DNA from 2 places in the Burkholderia singularis genome. Region 1 is predicted to be linked to the other one. Evidence: predicted binding sites of a transcription regulator. Region 1 holds the regulator's gene; the other holds the start of a gene.

Evidence for each region. Region 1 encodes LexA, which represses DNA repair genes until DNA is damaged. Its sites were predicted from a motif close to ACTGTATNNNNATACAGT; they were not measured.
Region 2: dinB (DNA polymerase IV) is a predicted target of LexA. The motif match lies at 4,491-4,508, and genes of this name have one in related genera.

What each region holds. Positions count from the first base shown of each region.
Region 1 covers NZ_CP013448.1:2,479,248-2,488,645, forward strand. The annotation lists gene cysW (sulfate ABC transporter permease subunit CysW) at 1-945, opposite strand, end outside; gene cysT (sulfate ABC transporter permease subunit CysT) at 942-1,832, opposite strand; gene AQ611_RS10925 (sulfate ABC transporter substrate-binding protein) at 1,980-3,017, opposite strand; gene lexA (transcriptional repressor LexA) at 3,289-3,936, shown strand; gene AQ611_RS10935 (hypothetical protein) at 3,995-4,315, shown strand; gene AQ611_RS10940 (DUF2939 domain-containing protein) at 4,351-5,061, shown strand; gene AQ611_RS10945 (universal stress protein) at 5,161-5,655, opposite strand; gene nodI (nodulation factor ABC transporter ATP-binding protein NodI) at 5,885-6,799, shown strand; gene AQ611_RS10955 (ABC transporter permease) at 6,806-7,636, shown strand; gene AQ611_RS10960 (hypothetical protein) at 8,014-8,436, opposite strand; gene AQ611_RS10965 (permease) at 8,500-9,398, opposite strand, start outside.
Region 2 covers NZ_CP013448.1:1,616,400-1,625,797, reverse strand. The annotation lists gene folD (bifunctional methylenetetrahydrofolate dehydrogenase/methenyltetrahydrofolate cyclohydrolase FolD) at 1-523, shown strand, start outside; gene AQ611_RS07475 (M3 family metallopeptidase) at 1,059-3,170, shown strand; gene dinB (DNA polymerase IV) at 3,279-4,481, opposite strand; tRNA gene AQ611_RS07465 (tRNA-Met) at 4,822-4,898, opposite strand; gene AQ611_RS07460 (FkbM family methyltransferase) at 5,101-5,898, shown strand; gene AQ611_RS07455 (dienelactone hydrolase family protein) at 6,095-6,802, opposite strand; gene AQ611_RS26710 (hypothetical protein) at 7,291-7,383, opposite strand; gene xth (exodeoxyribonuclease III) at 7,604-8,380, shown strand; gene ntrC (nitrogen regulation protein NR(I)) at 8,547-9,398, opposite strand, start outside.

The DNA of each region.
Region 1 (9,398 bases):
CTCGTCGAGCAGGCCGCGTTCGGCCGACAGATGCCGCTCGGCGATGAACTTCAGCGCGAGCGTGACGAGCGCGAGCAATGCAAGCAGCGACGCCACCGCGAACGCGGCCGCGAAGTTGTATTCGTTGTAAAGAATCTCGACGTGCAGCGGCATCGTATCGGTCTGCCCGCGGATGTGGCCGGACACGACCGACACCGCGCCGAACTCGCCCATCGCACGCGCATTGCAGAGAATCACGCCGTACAGCACTCCCCATTTGACGTTCGGCAGCGTCACGCGCCGGAAAATCTGCCAGCCGGAGGCGCCGAGCACGCGCGCCGCCTCTTCTTCATCCGCGCCTTGCGCCTGCATCAGCGGAATCAATTCGCGCGCGACGAACGGGAACGTGACGAAGATCGTCGCGAGCACGATGCCCGGCACCGCGAAGATGATCTGCACGTCGCGCGCCTGCAGCCACGGCCCGAGCCACCCCTGCGCGCCGAACAGCAGCACGTAGATCAAGCCCGAGATCACGGGCGACACCGAGAACGGCAGGTCGATCAGCGTGGTGAGCAGCGCCTTGCCCTTGAATTCGAACTTCGCGATCGCCCACGATGCGCACACGCCGAACACCAGATTGAGCGGCACCGCGATCGCCGCGACGCTCAGCGTCAGCGTGATCGCCGACCAGGCATCCGGATCGGTGAGCGACTCCAGATAAAAACCGATGCCCTTGCGCAGCGCCTCGACGAACACCGCGGCGAGCGGCACGACGAGAAAAAGCGCGAGAAACGCGAGCGCTATGCCCGTGAGCAGCCAACGCACCGCGCGCGGCTCGCTGACCGGGTCAAGGCGCGCGAACGCGCCCGCGCTGGCCTGCGTACCGGCGCCCCCGCGGGCGCCGCCGCTGCGCGGCGCGGCCGATACCGGCGCGCGGTTCTGGTTCTGCACGAGATCGTCGCTCATTGCGCGCCTCCCAGCGCCGCGGCGCCGGCCGCCGGCGCGGGACCGCTCGCGCCGCGGCTCGTGCGACGCTGCAAATACCACTGCAGCGTGTTGACGACGAGCAGCATCGCGAACGACACGACGAGCATCACCACGGCAAGCGCCGTCGCGCCCGCATAGTCGTACTGCTCGAGCTTCGTGATGATGAGCAGCGACGTAATCTCCGATTTCATCGGCACGTTGCCCGCGATGAAGATCACCGAACCGTATTCGCCGAGCGCGCGCGCGAATGCGAGCGCGAAGCCCGTCAACAGCGCGGGCAGCACAGCGGGCAGCACGACGCGCCGGAACGTGAGCCAGCGCGTCGCGCCCAGGCACGCGGCGGCCTCCTCCTGCTCGCGCTCGAAATCCTCCAGCACCGGCTGCACGGTGCGCACGACGAACGGCAGGCCGATGAACGTCAGCGCGACGAGCACGCCGAGCGGCGTGAACGCGATCTTGATATTGAGCGGCGCGAGCAGACTGCCAACCCAGCCGTTGGTCGCATAGACGGCCGCGAGCGAGATGCCCGCCACCGACGTCGGCAGCGCGAACGGCAGATCGACGATCGCATCGACGAGCCGCTTGAACGGAAAGGTATAACGCACCAGCACCCACGCAACGAGAAAACCGAACACCGCGTTGACGAGCGCGCCGCCAAGCGCGGCGAGAAACGTCAGCCGGTACGACGCAAGCACACGCGGCGATGTCGTCGCGGCGACGAACTGATCCCAGGTAAGCGTTGCCGTTTTCAGAAAAGTCGCGGCGAGCGGAATCAGCACCACGAGGCTCAAATAAGCCAGCGTGATGCCGAGCGTCACACCGAATCCCGGCAACGCGCTCGGTTTGCGCAAGGTAAACGTCGTCATGCGGAATGCTCTTCCTGGATGATGCACATGGGGGCGCCGGACGGTGCTCGCGCCACTACAGCACGAACACCGTCCGGTTCGCCATCTGCGCCGGCGGCACCGGCGCGGGCCGCGCGCGGCGTCCAACCGGGCGCTTATCGCGCCGGCTTATTGCGGCTTGTAGATCGAATCGAACACGCCGCCGTCGGCGAAATGCGTTTTCTGCGCTTGCGTCCAGCCGCCGAACGTGTCGTCGACCGTGTACAGCTTCAGCTTCGGAAACTGCTTCGTCAGCGCGGCCGGCACATCCTTCGCGCGCGGCCGGTAATAGTTGCGCGCGGCGATCTCCTGCCCTTCCTTGCTATACAGGAACTGCAGATACGCCTGTGCAAGCTTGCGCGTGCCCTTCTTGTCGACCACCTTGTCGACCACCGCAACCGGCGGCTCGGCCAGAATGCTGGCCGACGGCACGACGATCTCGAACTTGTCGGCGCCGAATTCCTTGACCGACAGAAACGCCTCGTTTTCCCATGCGATCAGCACGTCGCCGATGCCACGCTGCACGAAGCTGGTGGTCGCGCCGCGCGCGCCGGAGTCGAGCACGCCCGCGTTCTTATAGAGCTTCGTGATGAATTCCTTGGCCGTTTCCGCGCTGCCGCCCGGCTTGTGCTGCGCATACGCCCACGCGGCGAGATAGTTCCAGCGCGCGCCGCCCGAGGTCTTCGGGTTCGGCGTGACGATCGACACGCCCGGCTTCACGAGGTCGTCCCAGTCCTTGATGCCTTTCGGATTGCCCTTGCGCACGAGAAACACGATCGTCGACGTATAGGGCGACGCGTTGTCCGGCAGACGTTTTTGCCAATCCTTGTCGACGAGGCCCTTGTTCGCGAGCGCGTCGATGTCATAGGCGAGCGCGAGCGTCACGACGTCGGCCTGCAAGCCGTCGAGCACCGAGCGCGCCTGCGCGCCCGAGCCGCCGTGCGACTGCTTGAAATTGACCGTCTCACCCGTCTTGGCTTTCCACTCCTTGCTGAACGCCTGATTGACGTCTTGATACAGCTCGCGCGTCGGATCATACGAGACGTTCAGAAACGTCGTGTCCGCCAGCGCGGGCGTGAGCACGCCGAGCACGGCTGCTGCGCCGAGCGCGACCGATGCGATGAGACGCCGCGCGCCGTTGCCCAACCCCGTTTTGCGCTTGACCATCCGTTGTTCTCCAAGTGTATGTGCAGGCCGTCAGTTCAAGGTGGGGCCAGTCTAACGAACGGGTTTCATCATTAAAAATAATCGTTCCTTATTTTTTAATACTCAAAAGTGGTAATGAAACGCCGCTGGACGGTTATTGCCGCCGAAACGCCGCTAGGACGGCGCGAAGCCACGGCGGAAACGATGCGATAGCGTCGAACCTCAAGTAACGCTTGAATTTCCGTGGATACTGTATAAAAATACAGACACTGTCTATCCATACAGTCATCTCATGATCAAACTCACCGCCCGTCAGCAGCAAGTGTTCGACTTGATCCGCCGCGCGATCGAGCGCTCCGGCTTTCCCCCTACCCGCGCGGAAATCGCCGCCGAACTGGGGTTCAGCTCGCCGAACGCCGCCGAGGAGCACTTGCGCGCGCTTGCGCGCAAGGGCGTGATCGAACTGGCGGCCGGCGCATCGCGCGGCATCCGCTTGCTCGGCACCGACGATGCGCCGCATCAGCTTCCGCTGCCGCATGCGGCGCTGATGCAGCTGTCGCTGCCGCTCGTCGGCCGTGTCGCCGCAGGCAGCCCGATCCTCGCGCAGGAGCACATCTCACAACATTACGCGTGCGATCCGGCGCTCTTCTCGAGCAAGCCCGACTACCTGCTGAAGGTGCGCGGGCTGTCGATGCGCGACGCCGGCATCCTCGACGGAGATTTGCTCGCGGTACAAAAACGCAGCGAGGCGAAGGATGGCCAGATCATCGTCGCGCGGCTTGGCGATGACGTCACGGTCAAGCGCCTGAAGCGTCACGCCGGCGGCGTCGAGCTGATCGCCGAAAACCCGGATTACGAAAATATCTTTGTCAAGGCGGGCAGCGCGGAATTCGCGCTCGAAGGTATCGCCGTCGGACTGATTCGCCCGGGCGAATTCTGATCGCCCGTTGGCCCCGCTACAGCTTCGCCTTTCCATTCGCTTGGATCTGGAGGACCCTATGGAACGCCTCGCCCGCCTGCTGCCCTTTCGACAATTTGGCCGCCTGCGCCATCTGCGCGGACGCACGCCTTGCGCGCCGCTCGTCGAGGATTCGCATGCCGCCGGCGTGCAGCCGTCGCTGCTGCCGTCTGCACTGCCCGCATTCGCACGCGTATCGCTGAACAGCGCGCTCCATCACGCGGAGCCCGCTCGACGTGCACCGGTAAGGGTTTACCACGGGCCGTCCCGGTTCATCATGGTCGGCACGGTCGACGCGATCTGCCGCATGATCGATCGCTGCATCGCCGAGGAACATTCGCTTACACAGCAAGGTCTCTGATCCTCGAGCGCTATTTCGTTCGTCGAGGGGGCTGTTTGAGTGCTATCGCGCATCCGCAAAGACGGGTCCTGAAACCGCTTTTTATCATCGCGATGTTCGTTATTGCCGTCGCGATGATTGTCTATGGGTACGCGTCGCCATATCTCGCACTCAGACAAATCAAGCAGGCGATCGACGCGCGCGACGCCCACGCGATCAGTCAATACGTCGATTTTCCGGCGCTGCGCAGCAGCCTGAAGCAGCAGCTCACCAATGAATTGATGCAGCGTATCGAAGCCCGGCAGCGCGACAATCCATTGGCCATCATCGGTGCACTCGTCGGTTCGGCACTCGTCGGTCCGCTCGTCGATGCGTATGCAACCCCAGAGGGCGTCGCCGCGTTGATGAGCGGTTTACCGCCACGCGCTCAGCCTGGTGAACGTCCCCCCGAACTGAACCCGGCCGGCAGCGAGCCGTCCACCGCAGCGGCCACGGGGCCCGGCGCGGCACCGCCGTTAAACAACGGCGGCGTTTCGTCGTCCGTATCTGGAGCCGCCACCGACACCACGACGCAAACTGCGCCGCCGGCGTCCGATGCGCCGCCCAACCTGGCGCCGCGCACTAGTGCATCGTACCGAGGGGTAGACGAATTCGTCGTCATCTACCGCCGTAACAACAGCAATGCACACTACGCCGCAATTTTCCATCGCAGCGGGCTGTTCGGCTGGAAATTATCGGCAATCGACCTGCACGAGCATGACGATTGAGCTGGCAGCCGGCACGCCAGCCGTTCGAACAGTGGTCGGCGCAACCGAATACGATCCGTCGCGCCGCACGGTAGCAGTCGCCCACCGTCACGGCGAACGTTATCGTCCGGTCGCCGCCTGCGCCGCCTCTTTCTGGCTCTCCGCGCGCTGTTCGGCAGACGACGAGCAGGCAACGAGAATGCTGCACGATATGCGGTCAAGCAATTGCGTGTTGCCCGAACCCATCCACCATCGCGACAAGCCGCTCCGGCAACGATGGCCGACCACGACGAGATCGACCCCGAGCTTCGTTGCGAGATTGGCGATTTCGTCGATCGGATAGCCGAATGCAAAGTGCCCCTGCGCCTGCACGCCGCGCGCGGTCAGCCAATCAACGCCTTCTTGCAGGATTTCGCGCGCGGTTTCCTCGAAGCGGCTGCATGCAACGTCGGTCAGCAAGCCGGCGCTTTGAGCAATGCTCGATCGCATGTCGACAACCGACAGCAAATGCGTTTCCGCCTTCAGTTCGAGCGCCAAATCGGCGCCGCACCGCAATGCCTTGCGGCCTTCGAGCGTACCGTCGTAGCACAGTAGAATTTTTTTATAGCTCGCCATGATGATCTCCCTATTACGCAACAGGCGCGTGAGTTCATCATGGTGCGACGCAATCGCAGATGCAAGAGCTGGAAAACGCTGATTCGCCGCGCGCCGCAAATGCACAATGATGTGATGTAACGATACCGGGCGACACGTGATCCGCACGTCTCGCGCCGCTGAAATCATGCAATCGATGCACTAGAATGGCCCGTTCGTGCCGCACGATTCCTATTACCTCCGCTCGCCCATGTCCGTCGCATCGATCGATTTTCAGGAAGTCGAAAAACGCTATGACAACCGGCTCGTCGTCGATGGGCTGTCGTTTCATGTGCATCCCGGCGAATGTTTTGGCCTGCTCGGTCCGAACGGCGCGGGCAAAACCACGACGCTCAAGATGCTGCTCGGCGTCACCCATCCCGATGCGGGCTCGATCCGACTATGCGGCGAACCGGTGCCGGCGCGCGCGCGCCATGCGCGCCGGCGCATCGGCGTGGTGCCGCAGTTCGACAACCTCGACCCCGACTTTACCGTTCGCGAGAACCTGATCGTCTTCGCGCGCTATTTCGGGCTCACCGCACACGATGCGCGCGCGCTCGTGCCGCCGCTGCTCGAATTCGCGAAGCTCGAAAACAAGGCGAATGCGAAGGTAAGCGAGCTGTCCGGCGGCATGAAACGGCGGCTGACTCTCGCGCGCGCGCTCGTCAACGACCCTGACGTGCTCGTGCTCGACGAACCGACGACAGGGCTCGATCCGCAAGCGCGGCATCTGATGTGGGAGCGGCTGCGCTCGCTGCTCGCACGCGGCAAGACGATCCTTTTGACCACGCATTTCATGGAAGAAGCCGAGCGCCTGTGCCATCGGCTGTGCGTGATCGAGGAAGGCCGGAAGATCGCGGAGGGCGCGCCGCACTCGTTGATCGAGCAGGAAATCGGTTGCGACGTGATCGAAATCTACGGCCCCGATCCCGTGAGCTTGCGCGACGAACTTGCGCCCCTGGTCAAGCGCACCGAAATCAGCGGCGAAACGCTCTTTTGCTATGTCGACGATCCCGAGCCGATCAATACGCGGCTGAAAGGCCGTCACGGCCTGCGCTGCCTGAACCGGCCAGCCAATCTCGAAGACGTGTTTTTGCGGCTGACGGGCCGCGAGATGCAGGACTGACGCACGATGGACACCCGCCGTTACCCGCCGACATCCGCCACCGCGCCCCGCGAGCGCGAATCCCTGCTGGCGCTGCCCGCGAACGCGACCAATTGGATCGCCGTGTGGCGGCGCAACTATCTCGTCTGGCAGAAGCTCGCGCTCGCGTCGATGTTCGGCAATCTCGCCGATCCGATGATCTATTTATTCGGGCTCGGGCTCGGACTCGGGCTGATGGTCGGGCACGTCGACGGCGTGTCGTACATTGCATTTCTCGCGGCCGGCACGGTCGGCTCGAGCGTGATGATGTCGGCGAGCTTCGAAGCAATGTATTCGGGCTTTTCGCGCATGCACGTGCAGCGCACCTGGGAGGCGATCATGCACACGCCGCTCGCGCTCGGCGATATCGTGCTCGGCGAGATCGTCTGGGCAGCGAGCAAGGCGATGCTGTCGGGTGCCGCGATCATGCTCGTCGCTGGCATCCTCGGTTACGCGACATTTCCGTCGATGTTGCTTGCGTTGCCGGTAATCGCACTCGCCGGCCTTGCATTCGCGAGCTTATCGATGATCGTCACCGCGCTCGCGCCGTCGTATGACTTCTTCATGTTCTATCAGACGCTTGTACTGACGCCGATGCTGCTGCTCTCCGGCGTGTTCTTTCCGCTCACGCAGTTACCCGATTTCGCACGGCATGCTGCTTATGCGTTGCCGCTCGCGAATGCCGTCGACCTGATCCGCCCTGCAATGCTCGATCGTCCGGCCACCGGCGTCGCGATGCACGTCGCAATCCTTGCCGCGTATGCGATTGGCGGTTTTTTCGTCTGCGCCCGGCTATTCAGAAGGCGGATGATGCGCTGAATACGCAGGCGTAACAAGCAACCGCGGCCCACGCTAAGCCTTTGAGCCTTTGAGCCTTTGAGCCTTTGAGCCTTTGAGCCGCACGGATTGTCGGCCCAGGCGGCCCGAACAGCCAGTTTCGCCAGCGGCTATTTCTGCACGCGGCTCGTTTGCCGAATGCCGCACGACCGATCCGCCGCGCTCGTCTGCAGCCGCAGCTTCACGCAGCGCGCTCCGCCTAGCGGAATCGTCATACAAATGACGCCTGCACGCGCGGCATCGCGCTTCATCAGCCGCATCTCACCGGCCGCGCTTCATCAATCGCGCACTGGCCGTCCGAACCGCATCCCGTGGTCGGCTGCCGATGGCCCGCGCCGGCCCGCCGCGCCCATTCGCGCTCACTCGTCGTCGTCGCTCCACGGCATCTCGACATCGGTCAAGAACGCAACGGTCGCAATCGGACCGCCCTCCTGCCGGCCGAGTTTGCCATCCGCGCGATGCCATTCGACGCGAAACACCGTGCCCGGATCGTCGGCGAGCAAATAGACGGTGCGCAGCTCTTCCGGATCGGCATCCGCGACGGGCCCATCGAACGACACCAGCATCTTCTGCGGCCACAGCCCGTTGATCGGATCGTAAACTCGCTCGCCTTGCGGAATCTCCACGCTCGCCTCGACGCCGATCGTCGCCGACGCCTCGACGATCATCTTGCCAAGCGCGTTCAGCACGGCAGTCGCGCGCGTGGAATTGGCCTGGCGGATCGCCAGATCACCGCGCGTCAGCGCCTGTTCGAGCCGGGGGTGTACCTTGTGTTGCGTCATGCGTTTTCCTGATTGTTTCCACTGCTGAAATAGCGGCCGGCCTCTGCGCCGAGGCCGGCCCGATTAGAATCCGAGCCCGATTGCGGCCAGGCCACCGACGATTCCGAATACGACGACGAGCCCCGCGACGAGCGCGAGCGTTGCCGGTTTGAACGAGCGGGCAAGCATGGCGAGCGACGGCACGCTGACGGGTGGCAGCGTCATCAGCAATGCACCGGCCGGCCCGACGCCCATGCCGAGCGACAGCATCGCCTGGATGATCGGCACCTCGCCCGCGGTCGGAATCACGAACAGCATGCCTGCCACCGCGAATGCGACGATCCAGCCAAGCCCGTTGCCAATGTCCGGCCCGATGTGCGGAAAAAGCCATGCGCGCGCTGCGCCGAGCAGCAGCACGAGCACCAGATACTCGGGAATGAGGCGCACCGCCATTCGCACGAAAAGCTTCGCCCAGCGGACGAACGCGTTGCCGGCCTCGGCCTGCCCGGCAATCAGCCGCGCGCGCAATGCATCGTCGATCGCACGCGTTTGCGGCCCGGCAAGACGGTTCAGCAGATAGCCAATGCCGAACACCATGGCGATGCCGAGCACGAGCCGCAACGCACTCCACTGCCAGCCGAGCACGAAGCCCATGAACACCAGCGCAGCGGGGTTGAGCACCGTATTGCCGAGCCAGAAGGCGACCGCGCCGCCCGGCGATGCGTCACGCTCGCGCAAACCAGCGACGACAGGCGCCGCGCAGCACGTGCACATCATGCCGGGCAGCGCGAGCAGACCGCCCGCCGCGACACTGCCGAACCCCGTGCCGCCGAGCGCGCGCGCGACCCAATGCGCGGGCAGCAGCGCCTGCACCGCCGAGCCGAGCAGCAAACCCAGCACCATCGCCTGCCAGATCGCCTTGCCATATGCCCAGGCATAGTCGAGCGCCGCCTTCAGCGACGGCTCGGGCGGCTGCGCCGCCG
Region 2 (9,398 bases), 860 kb from region 1:
CATCGCGCCGGAGAAGGACGTCGACGGCTTTCACGTCGCGAACGCCGGCGCGCTGATGACAGGCAAGCCGCTCTTTCGCCCGTGCACGCCGTATGGCGTGATGAAGATGCTCGAGGCGCACGGCATCTCGCTCGTCGGCGCGAATGCAGTCGTGATCGGCCGCTCGAACATCGTCGGCAAGCCGATGGCGCTACTGCTGCTCGAAGCCGGCGCGACCGTCACGATCTGCCACAGCAAGACGCGCGAGCTTGCCGCGCACACGCGCAACGCCGACGTGATCGTCGCGGCGGTCGGCAAGCGCAATGTGTTGACGGCCGACATGGTGAAACCCGGCGCGACCGTGATCGACGTCGGGATGAACCGCGATGACGCGGGCAAGCTGTGCGGCGACGTCGATTTCGCGGGGGTCGCGCAGGTGGCGGGCCACATTACGCCAGTGCCGGGCGGCGTCGGCCCGATGACGATCACGATGTTGCTCATCAATACGCTCGAATCGGCCGAGCGCGCGGCGCACGCGGCTTGACGGCCGGACATGGCGGCGGTTCCGTGGTTCCGCGGTCCTGCTGCATGATGGCGCAAACGCATGAATACGCGACAGCGCAACGATGAAGGCGTCGATCCGCGCCGATCGATGCCGCCGTGCCCGCCCATGCACGATGCCGTCGGCGTCCGCCCGCGGAGCGACACGGTTCGATGGACGCCGACAGCCTAATCCGTCCGCTCGGCACGACTGCGCATCGCTCGCGGCAGTCGTCCCGGCTTCGACAAATCGTCATCCAACCCCGGTGCCGCAACGCGCGGCGCCGCATATATATTTTCCGCATCGGCCGAATGCGAGACGCAGGCCGTTCGCCCCACCCTCCGACACTGCGGTGCCCGGCGCGCGCCGCCTTCAGGCGGCCCGTTATCCGGCCGCTGCGCTCCCGCCCCAATCGTTTCATTAGAAACTTCCGATTGGAAACCGCGCGACGCGCCCCAATAATGTCGATATGACGCCGGCGGGCGGCACGCGGTATGCCGCCCGTCTTTCACCTACTTCGCAACCGCCAGGGAACCCTATGTCCGTCAGCGTTCATGCCAACCCGCTTCTCGATTTCTCCGGTCTGCCCCGTTTCGGCGAAATTCGTCCGGAACACGTGACGCCCGCGCTCGACACGCTGCTCGCCAACGCAAACGACGCCGTTGCGCGCGCGGCGCATCCCGACACGCCCGCGACCTGGGCCGACATCATCGACGCGCTCGAGCGCACGACCGAGCCGCTCAGCCGTGCGTGGGGCATCGTCGGCCATCTGACCGCGGTGGCCGATACGCCCGAGCTGCGCGCGGCGCATGCCGAAAATCTGCCGCGCGTGACCGAATTCTGGTCGAGCGTCGGCCAGAATCTCGCGCTCTACGAAAAATACAAGGCGATCGCCGCAAGCGCCGAGTACGCGACGCTGTCGGCCGAACGCAAAAAGATTCTCGACAATGCGCTGCGCGATTTCCGTCTGTCGGGCGCCGAATTGCCCGAAGACCAGAAGCCGCGCTTCGCGCAGTTGCAAGAGCAGCAGGCGGCGCTGTCGAAGGCGTTCTCCGATCACGTGCTCGACGCGACGAACGCCTACGCGTATTACGCGCAAAGCGAGGACGAACTCGCCGGCCTGCCGGCCGATGCGATCGCCGCTGCGCGCGAAGCCGCGCAAAAGGAAAACCACGCGGGCTGGAAATTCACGCTGCACTTTCCGTCGTACTTCCCGGTGCTGCAATACGCGGAAAACCGCGCGCTGCGCGAAACCCTCTATCGCGCCTACGTGACGCGCGCATCCGAACTCGGCCCACAGTACGGCGGCGGCAAGATCGAATGGGACAACACGGCGATCGTCGCGGACCAACTCAAGCTGCGCCGCGAAGAAGCGCAGATGCTCGGTTACCACGATTTCGCCGAAGTATCGCTCGCGCCGAAAATGGCGGAATCGCCGCAGCAAGTGATCGCGTTCCTTGAAGATCTCGCCAAGCGCGCGCGCCCCTATGCGGAAAAAGACTGGGACGAACTGCGCGCGTTCGCCGCAAGCGAGCTGGGTCTGGCCACGCTCGATCCGTGGGACGTTGCGTATGCGGCGGAAAAACTGCGCGAGCAACGCTATGCGTTTTCCGAAAACGAGGTGAAGCAGTACTTCCCCGAGCCGGCGGTGTTGAAGGGGTTGTTCACGGTCGCACAAACGCTGTTCGGCGTGCGGATCGTGCGTGACGAAGCGCCCGTGTGGCACGACGACGTGCGCTTTTTCCGCGTCGAAAATCGCGACGGCTCGCTCGTCGCGCAGTTCTATCTCGACTTGTACGCGCGCGAAGGCAAGCGCGGCGGCGCGTGGATGGACGACGCGCGCTCACGCGCGAAGCGCGGCGACGGCAGCGTGCAGACGCCCGTCGCCTATTTGAACTGCAACTTCTCCGCGCCGATCGGCGACAAGCCCGCATGCTTCACGCACGACGAGGTGATCACGCTGTTCCACGAGTTCGGCCACGGGCTGCATCACATGCTGACGCGCGTCGACGAGATCGGCGTGTCGGGAATCAACGGCGTCGAATGGGATGCGGTCGAGCTGCCGTCGCAGTTCATGGAGAACTTCTGCTGGGAATGGGATGTGCTGAAATCGATGTCGTCGCACGTCGATTCGAACGAGCCGCTGCCGCGCGCGCTGTTCGACAAAATGCTCGCCGCGAAGAATTTCCAAAGCGGCCTCGGCACGCTGCGCCAGATCGTGTTCTCGATGTTCGACATGCTGCTGCATGTCGATTTCGATCCGCAGAGCGGCGGCGCCGCAACGGCGAACGTCAACGATTTCGCGCGCGCCATCAACGAGCGCTTCCACGTGATCCCGCAGGCGTCGTTCTCGCGCTGGCCGAACACGTTCAGCCATATCTTCGCGGGCGGCTACGCGGCGGGTTACTACAGCTACAAGTGGGCGGAGGTGCTGTCCGCCGACGCCTACGCGGCGTTCGAGGAAGCCGCGCGCACGGCGGGCAGCGTGCTCGACGCGGCGACGGGCGCACGCTATCGGCACGAAATCCTCGAAGTGGGCGGCAGTCGCCCGGCGATGGAATCGTTCAAGGCGTTCCGCGGACGCGAGCCGCGCATTGACGCGCTGCTGCGCCACAACGGGATGGCCGACGCCGGCTCGGCGCACCCGTAAGCGCGCGGCATCGCCCGCGTGCGGTGCGCGACGGCGCCCTCGCTTTAAGCCGTTCGCGCGTCAAACAGGCGGCAACCTGCATTCGCGGGTTGCCACTTTTTTTGTTTATCACTCCGGGCTCGCAGTGCCGTTGCCATCGCCGGCGCAGCCGGGCGCCGTGCAATCGGCGATTGCTCCACCGGCGCGCGGATCGTCATCGAACAATGCAATCTGTCCATGCCGCTCGGCCGTGTCCTCGTCGACCCGCACGCCGACGCCAAGCAGCCGCACCGGCTGCCTGCGCCGCGCGAGCCCTTTTTCGAGCAATGCGACCGCGGTGTCCGGATCGGTCGCATCGGCCACGCATTCGACCGTCGTGCGCTGAAAATCCGCGAAACGGATCTTCACATACAGCTTTCTGATCGAACGTGCCGCCCCTGCCCGTTCGATGCGCACATCGAGTTGCGCCGTCAGCCGGCGAATCTCGGCCGCACATTGCTCGAGCGTGGCGAGATCCTGCACGTAGGTCGTCTCGACGCTGACGGATTTGCGCTCCTGATCCGCGCGCACCGGCCGCTCGTCGATGCCGCGCGCAAGCTCGTAAAGCCGGCGGCCGAACGCGCCGAACTCGCGATGCAGATCGAACAGCGACCATGCGCGCAGTTGCCCGCAAGTGCCGATACCGAGCTTGTCGAGCCGCGCGGCCGTCACCTTGCCGACGCCATGCAGCTTGCGCACCGGCAACGCGGCGACGAACGCATCGACTTCATGCGGCCGCACGACGAAAAGGCCGTCGGGCTTGTTCCAGTCGGACGCGATCTTCGCGACGAACTTGTTCGGCGCGACGCCAGCCGACACCGTGACGCCGACCGTCTCGCGCACGCGCTCGCGGATCTCGCGCGCGATCAGCGTCGCGCTGCCGCGACAGCGTGTGGCGCGGCTCACGTCGAGATACGCCTCGTCGAGCGACAGTGGTTCGACATCCGGCGTGTAATCGCGATAGATCGCCATGATGAGCCTTGATGCCGCGCGATACTTGTCCATTGCGGGCGGCAGAATCAACAGGTCGGGGCACTTGCGCATCGCAAGCGCCGACGACATCGCCGAATGCACGCCATAGCGCCGCGCGTCGTAATTGCAGGTGGCAATCACGCCGCGCTGATCGGGCCGGCCGCCGACCGCGAGCGGACGGCCGCGCAACGACGGATCGTCGCGCATCTCGACCGACGCATAAAAGCAGTCGCAATCGCAATGGATGATCTTGCGCACGAACGCACACGCGCCGCTCGATGGCGGTGACGGCACGTCAGGAGGGAGCGGCGGCTTATCCAAGATGCCGATACTGTACAAAAACACAGTGCGCGTTTCAACTGTGCGGCTCGGGACGAAGCATGCGTACCGATGCCGCGCGCCGCGCGACGACTGCGCACGGCGCGCCGAAGAACAGGTTGTTCTGCGATGGATCGATTCGAACGCGCAGCGCGCCATGCGCAAAGCGCGCAGACAAGAACACAGCGCGATGATGCGACGTAAGGGGAGACGCGCCAGAAGAAGAGGATCTCGAAAGGCGAGTGCGGCGCATGTGAATACAAACAAAAAAGCCCGGCATTAGCCGGGCTTTTTGGCGAATCGCGCATCGGTCACATACGCGGGATTTTTTTTTCGCCGTATTTGGTTGCGGGGGTAGGATTTGAACCTACGACCTTCGGGTTATGAGCCCGACGAGCTGCCAGACTGCTCCACCCCGCGTCAGAGAAAAGAGATTATATGGGGTTTATGAGGATGAGTCAAACTTCCATTCAATTTATTTCCATGAGACCGTCGCGCGGCGAGCTGAAACCACCGTAACACAACCGGAACAAGCCGATATCGGCCGCCATCGTCCCTGTGTTAGGATCATCCGGGGACAGGTCACCCCCCTAACCTCTTCGACGACAAGGACGAGGACAACGTGGAGCATTCCGCCAGCCGTGCCAGACTGATTCGGATTCGTGAACTGCTCGATGCGGGAGCAATCAGCTTCAGCTTCGAGGCGCTGCTCGAATATCACTATCGCAAGTGGGTCAAGCAAGGAGACACGGTCATCGACATCGGCGCGCATGTCGGCCGGCATCTCGGGCCGCTCGCCGAATGCATCGGGCCGAACGGCCGCGCGCTCGGCTTCGAGCCGTTGCCGTTCGCATACGAAGCGCTGACCCAACGATTCGCCGCGACGCCCAACGTCCAATTATTCAATCTTGCGTTGAGCAATATCCCCGGCACCGCGTCGTTTTCCTATGCGCAAGGCACGCCGGAGGAAAGCGGCTTGCGCCAGCGCCAGTTCAATCGGCCCGAAGCCGCCAACCCCACGCAAATCGAAGTCACCGTCAGCACACTCGATGCGCACACGTCCGCGCTCGAATCGCTGTCGTTCGTGAAGATCGATATCGAAGGCGGCGAAATCGACTGCCTGCGCGGCGCGCAAGTCACGCTGGGGCGCTTTCGCCCGGTCGTGTCGGTCGAGTACGGCTTGCCGACGTACAGCGCCTACGGCAACACCGCCGAAACGCTGTTCGACTTCGCGCAACAGCACGGCTACACGCTATACAGCATCTTCCTCACGCCGTTCGAAACGCGCGACGATTGGAAGTTCGGCTGCGACTACGTGTGCTGGGATTACTTCATGGTGCCGACCGAAAAGCGCGGCGAATTCGACCATGCGATGGCCGGGAACGCGGCCGCGCTCGCAAGCGTCGGCACGCCGGTCTGATTGAGCGATGCAATGGCAGGCCGGCCGCGGCGCATGCCGGCCTGGCCGCTCCACTGCCGCAGCACGCCGGCGGAGAAACCTTCCCGGCGCTTTTTCGATGGCCGTCGACAAGATGACGGCATGACGCGCACCGCCGCCCTCTGCTGAACGCCGCGCCGGCTGCCACACGCAGCCGGCGCGGCTGCTCGATCGCGCATTACTTCCAGAGCGTGCGGCCCCAGAACGTCAACGAGCGGTCCCACGCCAGTTGCGCCCATACGGGATCGTACTGCGTGATTGCGATCCGGTTCGGCCCGAGCGCCGTCTCGTTCGCGAACGCGTGATGCGCTTGATAGCGATGAAACGTGAAATCGACGTTGGCTTCGCGCAGCTTCGCTTCGAGCGCATCGACGGTTGCGATCGGAAAGGCCGCGTCCTGCGTGGCCCAGTGGCCGAGCACTGGCACGCGGATCTTCGTTGCGTCGATGTAGTCGAGCGGCGGGAAGCCGTACCAGACCACGCCGGCCGATACGTCCGGAATCTGGGACAGCGCGAGCAGGGTCAGCGCGCCGCCCATGCAGTAGCCCGTCACGCCGACGCGCGCCGCATGCTGTTTCAGATAGGACACCGCGCCGCGAATGTCCTGGCTCGTCGCGTCGCCGAAGTCGAGTGCATTCATCAAGTGATGAGCCTCCTCTTCTTCGACTGTCGCCTTGCCGCGATAGAGATCGGGAACGAGCGCGAAATAACCGGCACGTGCGAGCCTGTCCGCGACGCCGCGAATCTGGTCATTCAAGCCCCACCATTCCTGAATGACGACGATCGCGGGCGCGCCTTCGGCCTGCTCCGGCCGAGCGAGATAGCCGTTCACGGTCTGGCCGTCCGGCCGCTGAAAGGTAATCGTGGATCCGAGCGTTTGTGTCATCGTGTGGTCCTCAGCCATATGAGCCGTCTAGCATAGCGCACGCTTCGCGGCGCTGCTCGGTGTTCGAGCCGATGCGACGGCCCGAGCGGCGCATGTGCCAACCGTCGCTTCCCGGCGGCTGCGCGCGAGGCACGCGCACGCTGCACAGAGATGGCCGGCGCCGCTTCGCCACTCTCTGAGTTCGCCCGTTGCCCGATTTCATCCGGCGCGCCGATCAACGCTTGGCCATCGGGAATGTCGGCCGCACGGCGGCCGCGTTGCTGTCTTTCGCGCCCACGGCGTTCGCTCGCTTCCCTATTGCTCGATCGCTTTCAATCGTCAGCTTCCTTTTTTGAATAGAACCTAAGGGCTTTCGAGTAGCGCACTTGTCACTCATCGCTTGACTGAACCGCCATGGGCATTCGGCGGCAGGACAAATTCCGCCCGCGCCCATTCTCCGCGCGCGAGTAGACCGGCGCCCCCCTTCTCGCGCCGCCTGCGGCGGCGCTTCATCGCATTGCCAATGCCGAGCCCATTCGGCTGGCCGTGTACTCGCCATATCCGGCGCCAATCGCAGCCTGCGTTGCCGCCGGACCGCTCAGGTATGCGTCGACGAAGCGCTACCGGCTCGTCCCCGCTGGTAAACTCCCGCTCATCAAGATCGGCCCGCGCGCCAGAGCGGCATCACGGCCGAAAGCCGCGACGCACTTTTGTTGTGCCCCAACCACAGCGGATGAGATGGGTAGCCAGGTGGACAGCCAGACGATTCCTGCAGCCGCCCACCACCCGCAAACACCCGCCACATAAGGCGATGACGAATTAATGAAGATTGCCACCTGGAACGTCAATTCATTGAACGTGCGCAAGCAGCACGTCCTCGACTGGCTCGCGCAGAGCGGCGCCGACGTGCTCTGCCTGCAGGAACTGAAGATTCCCGACGAGAAGTTTCCGGTCGCTGAACTCGAGGCGGCCGGCTACCGAAGCTGGTTCGCCGGCCAAAAGACGTACAACGGCGTCGCGATTCTCGCGCGCACGAGCCTGCCGTTCGATGAAACGAACGTCGTTCGCAACATTCCCGGATTCGACGATCCGCAGCAGCGCCTGATTGCCGCAACGATCGACGGCGTGCGCATCGTCTGCGCCTATTTTCCGAACGGCCAGGCGCTCGACTCCGACAAATTCGTCTACAAGATGCAGTGGCTCGACGCGCTGCAGACGTGGCTCAAAGACGAACTCGTGCGCTACCCGAAGCTCGCGCTGCTGGGCGATTACAACATCGCGCCCGAAGATCGCGACGTGCATGATCCCGCGAAATGGGAAGGCCAAAATCTCGTATCGCCGCAGGAGCGCGCGCATTTCGCGCAGCTCGTCGGGCTCGGCCTCGTCGACGCGTTCCGGCGCTTCGAGCAGCCGGACAAAACCTTTACGTGGTGGGACTACCGGATGCTCGCTTTCCGCCGCAACGCGGGCTTGAGGATCGACCATATCCTGTTGTCGAGCGCGCTCGCCGATACCTGCACGAGCTGCACGGTCGACCGCGAGCCGCGCAAATGGGATCAGCCGTCCGATCACACACCGGTCGTCGCTCAGATCGGGTAGCGCGGCACGATGCGGCCGGGACACGCGGATGCCCCGGCCCGTTTCGGGCCGAATGCGCGAGCGTTCGGAACACGCCCGGATCGCCGGGCGAGCCGCGCGCATCCGTTCAGACGCATGCCATCCCCCGCCGTCGTCGCAACCGGCGCCAACGCCCGGCTCAACCGCATCACGACTCCAGATGCAACTCCTGAATCTTGCGCGTGATCGTATTGCGGCCGATGCCCAGCCGCTCTGCCGCCTCGACCTTGCGACCGCGCGTGAAATCAAGCGCCTCGCGAATCACCGCGGCCTCGAAGCGGCGCGCAAGCGCGTCCATCACATCGGCAGAATTCTCGCGCAACAAGCGGGCGACCTCGGTACGCAGCCCATGTTCCCATAACGGATATGCGGCGACAGGCGGCGCGTTGTTCGCGACGGCGGCAACGCCCGCGACGGCGGCCGGCGGCACGGCAGCCGGGCTGCCGCCGCCGGCGTGCGCGTCGCCGCCCGCGGCGGCTTCGTGCGCGCCCGCGCCGGCCGCCGCGACCTGCGTTGCGACGAGATCGGGCGGCAGATCCTTGATCTCGATCGTCTGCGCGGGCGCCATCACCGTCAGCCAGTTTGCGAGATTCTCGAGCTGCCGCACGTTGCCGGGGAACGGCAGCGAACTCAGATAGGCCAGCGCCTCGTCCGATACCCGCTTGGGCTCGACGCCCAGTTCGCGTGCGCTCTTTTGCAGAAAGTGGCGCGTAAGAAGCGCGATGTCTTCGCTGCGCTCGCGCAGCGCCGGCAACCGCAAACGGATCACGTTGAGCCGGTGATACAGATCCTCGCGGAACAATCCCTGCCGCACGCGCGCCTCGAGATTCTGGTGAGTCGCCGCGATGACCCGCACGTTCGCGCGCAACGGGCTATGACCGCCGACGCGATAGAACTGCCCGTCCGACAGCACGCGCAACAGCCGGGTCTGAAGATCGAACGGCATGTCGCCGATTTCGTCGAGAAAGAGCGTGCCGTTCTCCGCCTGCTCGAAGCGCCC